3 regions of the Cupriavidus sp. HY129 genome follow, and region 1 is predicted to be linked to each of the others. Evidence: predicted binding sites of a transcription regulator. Region 1 holds the regulator's gene; each other region holds the start of a gene.
What was found. Region 1 encodes LexA, which represses DNA repair genes until DNA is damaged. Its sites were predicted from a motif close to ACTGTATNNNNATACAGT; they were not measured.
Positions count from the first base shown of each region.

Region 2: K6G35_RS01195 (ATP-dependent helicase) is a predicted target of LexA. The motif match lies at 2,075-2,092, and genes of this name have one in related genera.
Region 3: K6G35_RS03665 (PA0069 family radical SAM protein) is a predicted target of LexA. The motif match lies at 1,527-1,544, and genes of this name have one in related genera.

Region 1 is NZ_CP083254.1:2,019,380-2,022,653, reverse strand. Features, by position in the region: gene K6G35_RS09155 (bifunctional aspartate transaminase/aspartate 4-decarboxylase) at 1-565, opposite strand, end outside; gene K6G35_RS09150 (hypothetical protein) at 835-1,107, shown strand; gene K6G35_RS09145 (hypothetical protein) at 1,224-1,397, opposite strand; gene lexA (transcriptional repressor LexA) at 1,521-2,177, opposite strand; gene K6G35_RS09135 (asparaginase) at 2,383-3,274, shown strand, end outside.
Region 2 is NZ_CP083254.1:251,481-254,754, forward strand. Features, by position in the region: gene K6G35_RS01195 (ATP-dependent helicase) at 1-2,027, opposite strand, end outside; gene K6G35_RS01200 (TlpA disulfide reductase family protein) at 2,181-2,720, opposite strand; gene K6G35_RS01205 (SoxW family protein) at 2,873-3,274, opposite strand, start outside.
Region 3 is NZ_CP083254.1:801,761-805,034, reverse strand. Features, by position in the region: gene K6G35_RS03675 (NINE protein) at 1-474, shown strand, start outside; gene K6G35_RS03670 (LysR family transcriptional regulator) at 507-1,439, shown strand; gene K6G35_RS03665 (PA0069 family radical SAM protein) at 1,574-2,659, shown strand; gene K6G35_RS03660 (Lrp/AsnC ligand binding domain-containing protein) at 2,681-3,190, opposite strand.

The DNA.
Region 1 (3,274 bases):
GATTGACCTTCAACGAATTGAAGAGGTACGTCATCGCGGCGGTTCCGCCTTCCACGGCGTACAGGTCGAAATCGCCCAGGAACGGATGCGCGCCAATCATTTCCTTGCGGATGTACTGTTTGACGATCTTCTCGCTCAGTCGGAGCATCCGGTCGGGAACCGGATAGTTGCAGGCCAGGATCCCTTCGCACATTTCGTACAGGAAATCACCGCCATCCAGACCGAGCTGGTCGCGCACATACGATACGGCCCCGGTCAGGAACTTGACGCCGGGAACGTCCTTGTGCACGCGGGCATAAAGGTCGAACCGCTCCTCGATACCTGCGCGTCGCGGGAAACCGCCGACACCTTCTGGCAAATACGAAAATGACCTTTCCGATTCGATCATGGCGAACTGGCCGAGCTGCCAGAAACCATGTCGCGGGATGGTTGCCAGAAAATTCGGATTACCTCGCCCGGCGTTTAGCATCAGGCGATTCGATACGCTTCCTGCCAACTTGATGAGTTCGTCCTTGAGTTCGAAAGGCGACAGGCTGGCGAGCCCTGACGTATCGTGCTTGGCCATCGTGCATCTCCTGAAGGTGCTGTGCGGTATAGGGGCGTGGGAGGGACGAAAGGCTTCAACCTCTCGTCATCGTCGGATCGAATGGGGCAAAACTATGCTGGGTTGGCGCTTTCCGCCACGATCGACGTTCTCGGTTGTTACCCTAGCCGGAGAGCGAGAAATTTTCATTGGCCCAAAGAACTACGAATGGTCAGGAAAATGCGCGACGTCGCGAAATCGGGCAAATAATCTGTAAAGATCAGGAATTGCAGATGCTGCGGAGGAGAAGCATGACGCTCAGATTTCACGAACTCTCTCCCGATGTGCGGGAGGCTCTGGAGTCCATTTGCGCCAGGCACGGATTCGTCCCCGAGGATTTCAAATTCGCGGTTGCGTACGCGCTCAATCCGGGGGAGGGGGCTGCGGATATGGTGACTGTCGAACGCGTGGTCGGCGGTCAGTTGCAGAAATACAAAGGAGGCGCTAGCGGGGCTGCGACCTGGCTGGCTGCCTTTGAGGCAGACCTCGCGTCCGATTGGTTCGGCGCGCCGTTGGCCGATTAATGTCGAGTCAGATTGATGATGGTCGGGCCCCGATCAGCGTCGGGTCCCGGGGCCATCATCGCCCGTACATGCAGCAATGCGCTGCAGTGCATGGTGGCGGAAGAGAGCGGGCTGCCTCAATCAAGAGTTTTCGAGGAGGGTTCAGCAAGCTCGAGCATTCGGCAGATGGCGGCCATATTGCCGACCATGGTGCGGCGATGGGTGCCCTGGTAGACGCGAACGCCCTTGATCTGGCGGAAGGGGACCGGCTTGACCGGACGGCGGGATGCGACGGTTTCGGATTGCAGCATGGCAACACCTCGTAATTTGCGTTCAGCAGAAGTCCGCACCCGTCGTCCGTAAAGGACGGGGCGGCGTTGGCAAAGCAAAAGCGGGTGACCGGGGCAGGTGGCCAGCTGCCTGGGTCCGGAGAGTCAGAAGCCTGAAGATCTGATCAGGCCAACTGCGATACCCTCCAGGGAGAACTCATCACGTCCTGCATGCAAGACGATGTTCTGGAAGTCGGGGTTCTCGGCGATCAACTCGATCGTATCGCCGCGTTTCTTCAAGCGTTTGACGGTGACGTCATCGCCCAGACGGGCGACGACAACCTTACCGTTCGCAGCTTCGCTGGCTTTCTTCACGGCAAGCAGGTCGCCATCCAGAATGCCGGCGTCGCGCATGCTCAGGCCGCGAACGCGAAGTAGATAGTCGGGGCGCTCGTCAAAGACAGAGGCATCGACTTGATACTGCCGGTCGATATGCTCGGCAGCCAGAATCGGGCTGCCAGCTGCGACACGACCGACTAATGGCAATGTCAGTTGCAGCACACCCGCCATCGGTAACGAGAACTGATCGGGTCGTTCAGAGTCGCTACGCGTCACCTTCAGGCGAATGCCTCGCGATGCGCCCGGCGTCAGCTCGATCACGCCCTTGCGCGCCAGAGCCCGCAGGTGTTCCTCGGCCGAATTGGGGGAGGAGAAGCCGAATTCGGCGGCGATCTCAGCACGAGTGGGCGGAAAGCCCGTGTTGCGGATCGTGTCGCGGATCAGGTCGAAAATCTGCTGCTGCCGGGGTGTCAGGGTCGCCATGGGTCGCAGGTCTTGTGCCGAAGCACTGTATGTTTAAACAGTATGCTGTGATTTTATACAGTATCGGGTGAAGTGCAAGCACATTTTGCGCAGCCGGCTCAACACGAGTAGTTCCGTGGGGTGAGGCCCACGGGTTTGCCACGGGTTCGGCCAAGCGTTCGCGCAGTTACAATCGGCCCGCCTTCAAGCTCCGTCAACCCCGTCCATGTCCGTACTCCTGCCTCGTATCGTTGTGCTCGCGACTGGCGGCACCATCGCCGGTTCGTCCGCTAATCCTGCCAGTAGCGCGCACTATCAGGCTGCGACAGTACCTGTATCGCAACTTGTGCAGGCAGTGCCCGCGCTGGCAGATGTGGCGCGGGTCGAAGCGGAGCAGGTGGCGCAGGTGGACAGCAAGGACATGATGTTCGATCTCTGGCGGTTGCTTGCCGCGCGAATCGGGTATTGGTCCGCGCAGGCCGATGTCGCCGGAATCGTGATCACACATGGCACTGACACGCTGGAAGAGACGGCGATGTTCCTGCATCTGACGCAGGCTTGCCCGTTGCCTGTCGTGATGACTGCGGCCATGCGCCCATCGACATCGCTTTCGGCTGACGGGCCGCTGAACCTGCTCGATGCGGTGCGCGTGGCGGCAAGCCCGGCGGCGGTTGGCAAGGGTGTGCTCGTGGTCCTGAATCAGCAGATTCATGCCGCGCGTGATGTCGTCAAGGCGCATACGTCGGCTGTCGATGCTTTCCATTCGCCAGTTGCCGGTCCGCTTGGCTTTGTGCAGGATACCTACGTCCATTTCTCGCGCACCCCGGGTCCTGGTCAGGCGCCGCGCTTGCCGGTGCCCGCTGTATGGCCGTTGGTGGAGATCGTCGCCAGCTATGCGCAGCCGGGGAGGGTAGCTATCGACGCGATGGTGGCCGCAGGCGTGCTAGGGTTCGTCGTGGCCGCGGCTGGCAACGGTTCCGTGCACGAAACGCTGACGGCCGCGCTGGTCGACGCCGCGGCATGTGGTATAGCGGTGGCGCGTAGTTCGCGTACCGGTGCTGGTCATGTGGCAATCCCCGCACCGCCGCGACCGATAGGTGGCGTATTCGTCTCGTCGG
Region 2 (3,274 bases), 1.8 Mb from region 1:
GGCGCGGGCGGCCACGAGCGGCTGTAGAAATTCGGCATCACGCGGTTCGGCAGGAAGCGCGTGCGCGATGCGTAGACGTGGCGATCGCCAAAGCCGACCTGGTTGTGCACGTAGAAACGCTGTGGCACGACGATGTCGAGGTGGTCGCGCGCGCGCGTCATCGCCACGTACAGCAGGCGGCGCTCTTCCTCGATTTCCTCGGTGGTGCCGGTGGCAAGATCGGATGGCATGCAGCCATCTACCGCATTGAGCACGTACACGGCCTTCCACTCCTGCCCCTTGGCCGAATGGATCGTCGACAGGATCAGGTAGTCCTCGTCGCGCGAGGGCACGCCCGATTCGTCGCTCGATGCGCTGGGCGGGTCGAGCGTGAGTTCGGTGAGAAAGCGTTCCCGAGACGCATAGGTGGCCGCGATGCGCTCGATCTGCTGCAGATCCGCCTGCCGCGCGGCGGCATCGTCGTGCATCCGTTCGAGGTGCGGCATGTACCAGGCGATCACCTGTTCGAATTCCGATGGCCAGGGCGAGGTCGGCGCCATCAGCGCACGCGCCAGCGTCACCAGTTCATCCCAGGCGGGCGCGGCGGCGGGGGGCGGCTCGAAGGCTTCGAGCGCGATCAACGGTTCGGTGGCGGCTTCCAGTCCTTCAAGCACGCGCGCGGCCGTTTTCGGGCCGATGCCGGGCAGCAACTGCAGCGTGCGGAATCCGGCCATGCGGTCGCGTGGATTTTCCAGCCAGCGCACCACAGCCATCACGTCCTTGACGTGCGTCGACTCCAGAAACTTCAGTCCGCCGAACTTCACGAACGGGATATTGCGCCGGGCCAACTCGATCTCGACCTGGGCGCTGTGGTCGGCCGCGCGGAACAGCACCGCCTGCTGCATCAGCGACAAGCCAGCCTCGCGCCGCGCCAGTACCTGCTCGACGACGAAGCGCGCCTGCTCGGCCTCGTCGTTGACCACCACCACGCCGGGCTTCTCCGCCGATTCGCGCAGGGACCAGAGATCCTTGGTGAAGCGTTCGGCCGCAAGGCCAATCACGGCATTGGCGGCGCCGAGGATCGGCTGCGTCGAGCGATAGTTCTGCGACAGCGTGACCTGCTCGGCCGGCGGCGAGAACCGTGTCGGGAAATCGAGGATATTGCGCACGGTGGCGCCGCGGAATGCGTAGATCGACTGCGCGTCGTCGCCCACCACGGTCAGGCCGCGCCCTTGCGGCTTGAGCGCCAGCAGGATCGACGCCTGCAACGCGTTGGTGTCCTGGTACTCGTCGACCAGCACATGGTCGAAGCGTGCGCCCATGTCCTGCGCCAGTGCGGGCTCGGTCATCGCCTGCGCCCAGTAGAGCAACAGGTCGTCGTAGTCGAGCACCTGCTGCTTCTGCTTGGCTTCCACGTAGGCGGCGAACAGGCCCTTGAGCGCGTCTGCCCACATCGCGTAGCGCGGGAACTGCGTCTTCAGCACAACCTCGAGCGGCAACTGCGTGTTGACCACGCGCGAATAGATTGCGAGGCAGGTTTCCTTGCGCGGGAAGCGCGAGGTCTGCTCGGATAGCCCGAGGTCATGGCGGACCACGTGCATCAGGTCGGCCGCATCGCCGCGGTCGCTGATGGTGAAGGTCGGAGCAAGCCCGAGCGTTTCGGCGTACTCGCGCAGCAGGCGGGCGCCGATGGCGTGGAACGTGCCTGACCACTGCAGCGCGGCGCGCCCCGCGCCGGTCTGGATGCCGAGTGCCTGGTCGACGATGCGCTCGACACGGCGCCCCATTTCGGAGGCGGCGCGGCGCGAGAACGTCAGTAGCAGGATGCGGCGCGGATCGGCGCCGTTCACGACCAGATGCGCCACCCGATGCGCGAGCGTGTTGGTCTTGCCAGAGCCCGCGCCGGCAATGATCAGCAGCGGCGCGTCACCGTCGTACTCCACCGCCGCGCGCTGTTCCGGATTCAGCCGGGAAAGATAGGCGGGGGCGTCGGCGACCTCGGTGTCGGGCGACTCGGCAGCGGCTTCAGGGGCAAGTTCCGGTAACACGTCAGGGCAGGCAGTCGGATGGATGCGATAAGAAAAATCTGGCGCTCACTGTATATCCATACAGCCCCGACAGGCAAGCCGGATGCCCGACGATGTGAGCCGGGCAACAAAAAAGGTGCCGCATGGGCACCTTTTCGTTGGACTTGGCGTTGTTCAGGCCGCGTTGGCCAGTGCGCCGTCGAGCAGCTTGTGCAGCGCGTCCCACTCGGGCTCGCCCACGTAGCGCTTGAGAATCTTGCCGTTCTTGTCCACCACGAAGGTCGTCGGCGTGAGCTGGACGTTGCCGAAGGCCTTGGCCGCCGCGCCGTCGGCGTCCATCGCCACCTTGAATGGCAGTTCACGGGTCTTGGCGTAGTTCATCACGTACATCGGCGGGTCGTAGTTCATCGCCACCGCCACGAAGTCCAGCCCCTTGTCCTTGAACTGCTTGTAGGTGCTGACCATCTGAGGCATTTCCTTGACGCACGTGGCGCAGCTCGTGGCCCAGAAGTTGATCAGGTAGACCTTGCCCTTCAGGTCGCCAGTGCTGAGCTTTTCGCCCGAAAGCAGCGTGAATGTGGCGTCGGGGACCGTATTCGCGGGCGTCATGGCGCGGTAGCCGAAGAAGCCCAGCAGCGCGACGATGACAACGGCTACAGCGATCGGCCAGCGCTTCTTGCTCGAAGGTGTGGCAGGGGTGGCGGAATTCGACATGGGGTTACGGTCCCGAGGTGAGGCCATCTACAGACAGCGGCTATTCTACTGCCGCTGTTAGCCGGCAGTGGCAAGCCGGATCAAATGCGCACTATCTGCGGCATTCCGCCGCATTTCCTCTGCGGCATTCCGCCGCATTTCCTGGTGATTGACTACTTGGACGCCGCCAGCCCTTCGGCGAGCCTGGCACGTGCCGTATCCACGGCTTGTTCGAGGTAAGCGCCGTAGAAGTCCGGCTGCAGGCCGCGCAGCGGGCTGGCCAGGTTGCGGCCGTTGCGATCCAGGAACAGGACGGTCGGGGCCACCGTGATGTTGTGGGCGCGTGCCCATTGCTTCGCGGTGGTCATGGTGCCGTCGGCGTCGCGCAGCGGCGTGTCGGCCGTCATGTCGAGCTCGCGCGCGGTGATCTCGCCAGCGGCCGCCTGTGGCGCCAGATAGTTGCGGCGGGCGGTCTCGCAATACGTGCAGCCGGGCAAGCTGACCAGCACGACCAGCGGCCCGCCCTGTTTCGCGGCGTCAGCGGACTGGGCGGCAATATCGGTGACGGGCGGCAG
Region 3 (3,274 bases), 1.2 Mb from region 1:
GCCCCCGCCATCGCCACTGAAGCCCGCAACACACGCGGCAAATCGAAACTGGCCACCGTTGCGCTGGCCTTCCTGCTCGGCAGCCTTGGAGCGCATCGCTTCTATCTGAAAGGGCTGGGCGACAAGTTCGGCTGGGTCCACCTGCTTTGCACCGTAGCAGGCGTGCTCGGTATCGCCTCGCTGATCCTCGGCACGGGCAATACCGCACTGAACTGGGTCTTCGCAGTGGCCGGCGGCGCGTCCCTTATCAGCGCCTTCCTGACGGCCATCGTGTTCGGGCTGCGCCCCGACGACAAGTGGGATGCGCAATACAACCCTCATGGCACGCCCACGCGCTCGGGCTGGCCCGTGGTCATCCTGATCATCTTCTCGCTGATGATCGGCACCGGCCTGCTGATGGCAGGGCTTGCCATCAGCTTCCAGACGTTCTTCGAATCGCAAGTCGAAGCAGCCAAGGCGCTCTCGCAGGAATAGCCGACGGCCTGGCCCCACTTCGCGCGCCAACGATGCCGTTCGACCTGACCGATATCGCGGTCTTCGTGCGCGCGGCGGCGCTCGGCAACCTGTCGGCGGCCGCACGCGATCTGGGACTGTCGACATCGACTGCCAGCGCCCGGCTCCAGCGCTTGGAGGATCGGCTAGGCACCCGCCTGCTACATCGCACAACGCGCCGCCTTTCGCTCACCGGTGATGGCGAGCAGTTCCTGACTCATGCCGAGCCATTGCTGGCCGCATCGGAGGTGGCCGCGCAATCCGTGGGCCGAGGCGCGGAGGTTCCACACGGCCCGTTGCGTGTCACGGCGCCTGCCTCGTTTGGACGCCAGCATGTCTCGCCGGCGATCCCCGCCTTCCTGTCCACCTACCCGGGCATCACACTGGATCTGCGCCTGAGCGACCAGATCGTCGGTCTCGTCGATAGTGGGATCGACGTCGCGCTCCGCATGGGCGCGCTCCCCGATTCCTCGCTGGTCGCCAGGCCGCTCGCACCCAGTCATCGCGTGATCTGCGCATCGCCGGAATACCTCGCGCGGCACGGCACCCCTCGGCACCCGGAAGACCTGCGCAATCACAACTGTCTGATCCTTGGCGATCAATCGACCTGGCGCTTCGATACCCCAGTCGGCGAAAGCGCGGTGAGCGTGCGGGGCACGCTACGCGCCGATAACGGCGAGGTGATTCGCGACGCGATCATCGCGGGCATGGGCATCGCGCTGAAGTCGACCTGGGATGTGGCGCCATACCTGCGCCGCGGCGAGTTGGTCACCGTGCTGGATGAGTACCCGATATTGCCGGTCGTCTCGATCTGGGCGGTCTATCCGAGCCGGCATCTGGTTCCCGCCAAGACACACGCCTTCGTCGACTTCTTTGCCAACTGGTTCGGCTCCCCGCCCTACTGGGATCGCGACGACGCACCTCCCTTGGCCACACCTACCGTCTGACCGGATCTGAAGCCCGTCGGAGGTTCAATCCCCAGGGCGCACATTCCATCAGGGCGCTGAGCAGGGCACTGGTATCTCGCCGGCAATACTGTATATTTATACAGTATTGGAGATTGTACGAGTCAAGAGCCCCCATGACGTCACTACCCGATGGTTTCCGCAAGGGAAGAGGCGCGCTGTCCAACACGGAATCGCGTTTCGACAGCCTGTCCCGAGAGGCGGATGCGGCCATGCTTGCCGATCTGGAAGCCTTGCACGGCGAGTCTCCCGCGCCACGGACAACGATCGCGATCGAGCCAGCCAGGACGATCATCTCGCGCAACCAGTCGCCCGATGTTCCGTTCGACCAGTCGATCAACATGTACCGGGGTTGCGAGCACGGATGCTCGTACTGTTTTGCGCGACCGAATCATGCCTACCTGGGCCTGTCGCCCGGTCTCGACTTCGAGACGAAACTGTTCGCCAAGCCAAATGCCGCTACGCTGCTCGAGCAGGAACTCCGCAAGAAACACTACAAGCCGAGCGTCATCGCGCTCGGCACCAACACCGATCCGTACCAGCCGATCGAGCGGAAATTCGAGCTCACGCGCGGCATTCTGGAGGTGCTGGAACGCTTCCAGCACCCGGTGGCCATCACGACCAAGTCGTTCCTGGTGACGCGAGATATCGACATCCTTGCCCGCATGGCCCGCAACGGGCTGGCGCGCGTGTTCATATCCGTCACGACGCTTGATGCCGATATCGCCAGAAAGATGGAGCCTCGCGCCAGCACACCAGCCAAACGGATCGAAGGCATCCGGTTGCTGGCCGAGGCCGGCGTGCCGGCCGGGGTGCTCTTCGCCCCGGTGATACCGGCGCTCACCGATTACGATCTGGAAAACGTGCTGAAGGCCTGCAGCGAAGTCGGGGCAACGTCGGCTGGATTCGTCATGCTGCGCCTGCCGCTAGAGGTTCACGACATCTTCATCGAATGGCTCGAGCAGCATTTCCCCGGCCGCAAGCAGCATGTGCTGAGCATCATCGAGAACATGCGTAACGGTAAGCACAACGACGCGACATTCACGAGCCGGATGCGCGGGACTGGCATCTTTGCCGAGCTGGTCCGCAAGCGTTTCGAACTCGCGTGCCGGAGGTTTGGGCTCAATCAGGAACGCCATCCGCTGCGCACCGATCTGTTCCGCGTGCCGCCCGAGGATTCGCCGCAGGGTAGCCTTTTCTGAGCCGGCAGGCCTGGAGCCGCGTCAGCCCGGCTGACTGCGCTCCTTCTCGTCCACGGCGATCGCCAGCGTCTCCTTGATCTCTTCCATCACCACGTAGCTTTTCGACTGCGCCGCGCCCGGCAGTTGCAGCAGGATGTCGCCGAGTAGCCGGCGATATTCGCCGATCTCGCGGATGCGTGCCTTGATCAGGTAGTCGAAATCGCCCGATACCAGGTGACACTCGAGCACCTCGGGGATCCGCAGCACCTCGCGCCGGAACTGCTCGAACATGTTGCCCGACTTGTTCCCAAGAGAGATCTCGACGAAGACCAGCAGCGCGCTGCCGAGCAGCGCCGGGTTCAGCCGCGCGTAGTAGCCCATGATGACCCCGTCGCGTTCGAGCCGCTTCACCCGCTCGATGCACGGCGTAATGGTCAGCCCGACGGCCTCCGCCAGCTCCTTCATCGAAATCCGGCCATCGGCCTGCAGGACCCCCAGAATCCTCCGATCCAGCCGATCCAGCGCGCGTACCGGCTGACGACTCGTTCTCATGATTTTTTCCTGTTTTACAGAGAAATTCGGTAACTATGACTGCCTTGAAGTCAATAGTATAGAAGCGAATTCTCCCACACATCC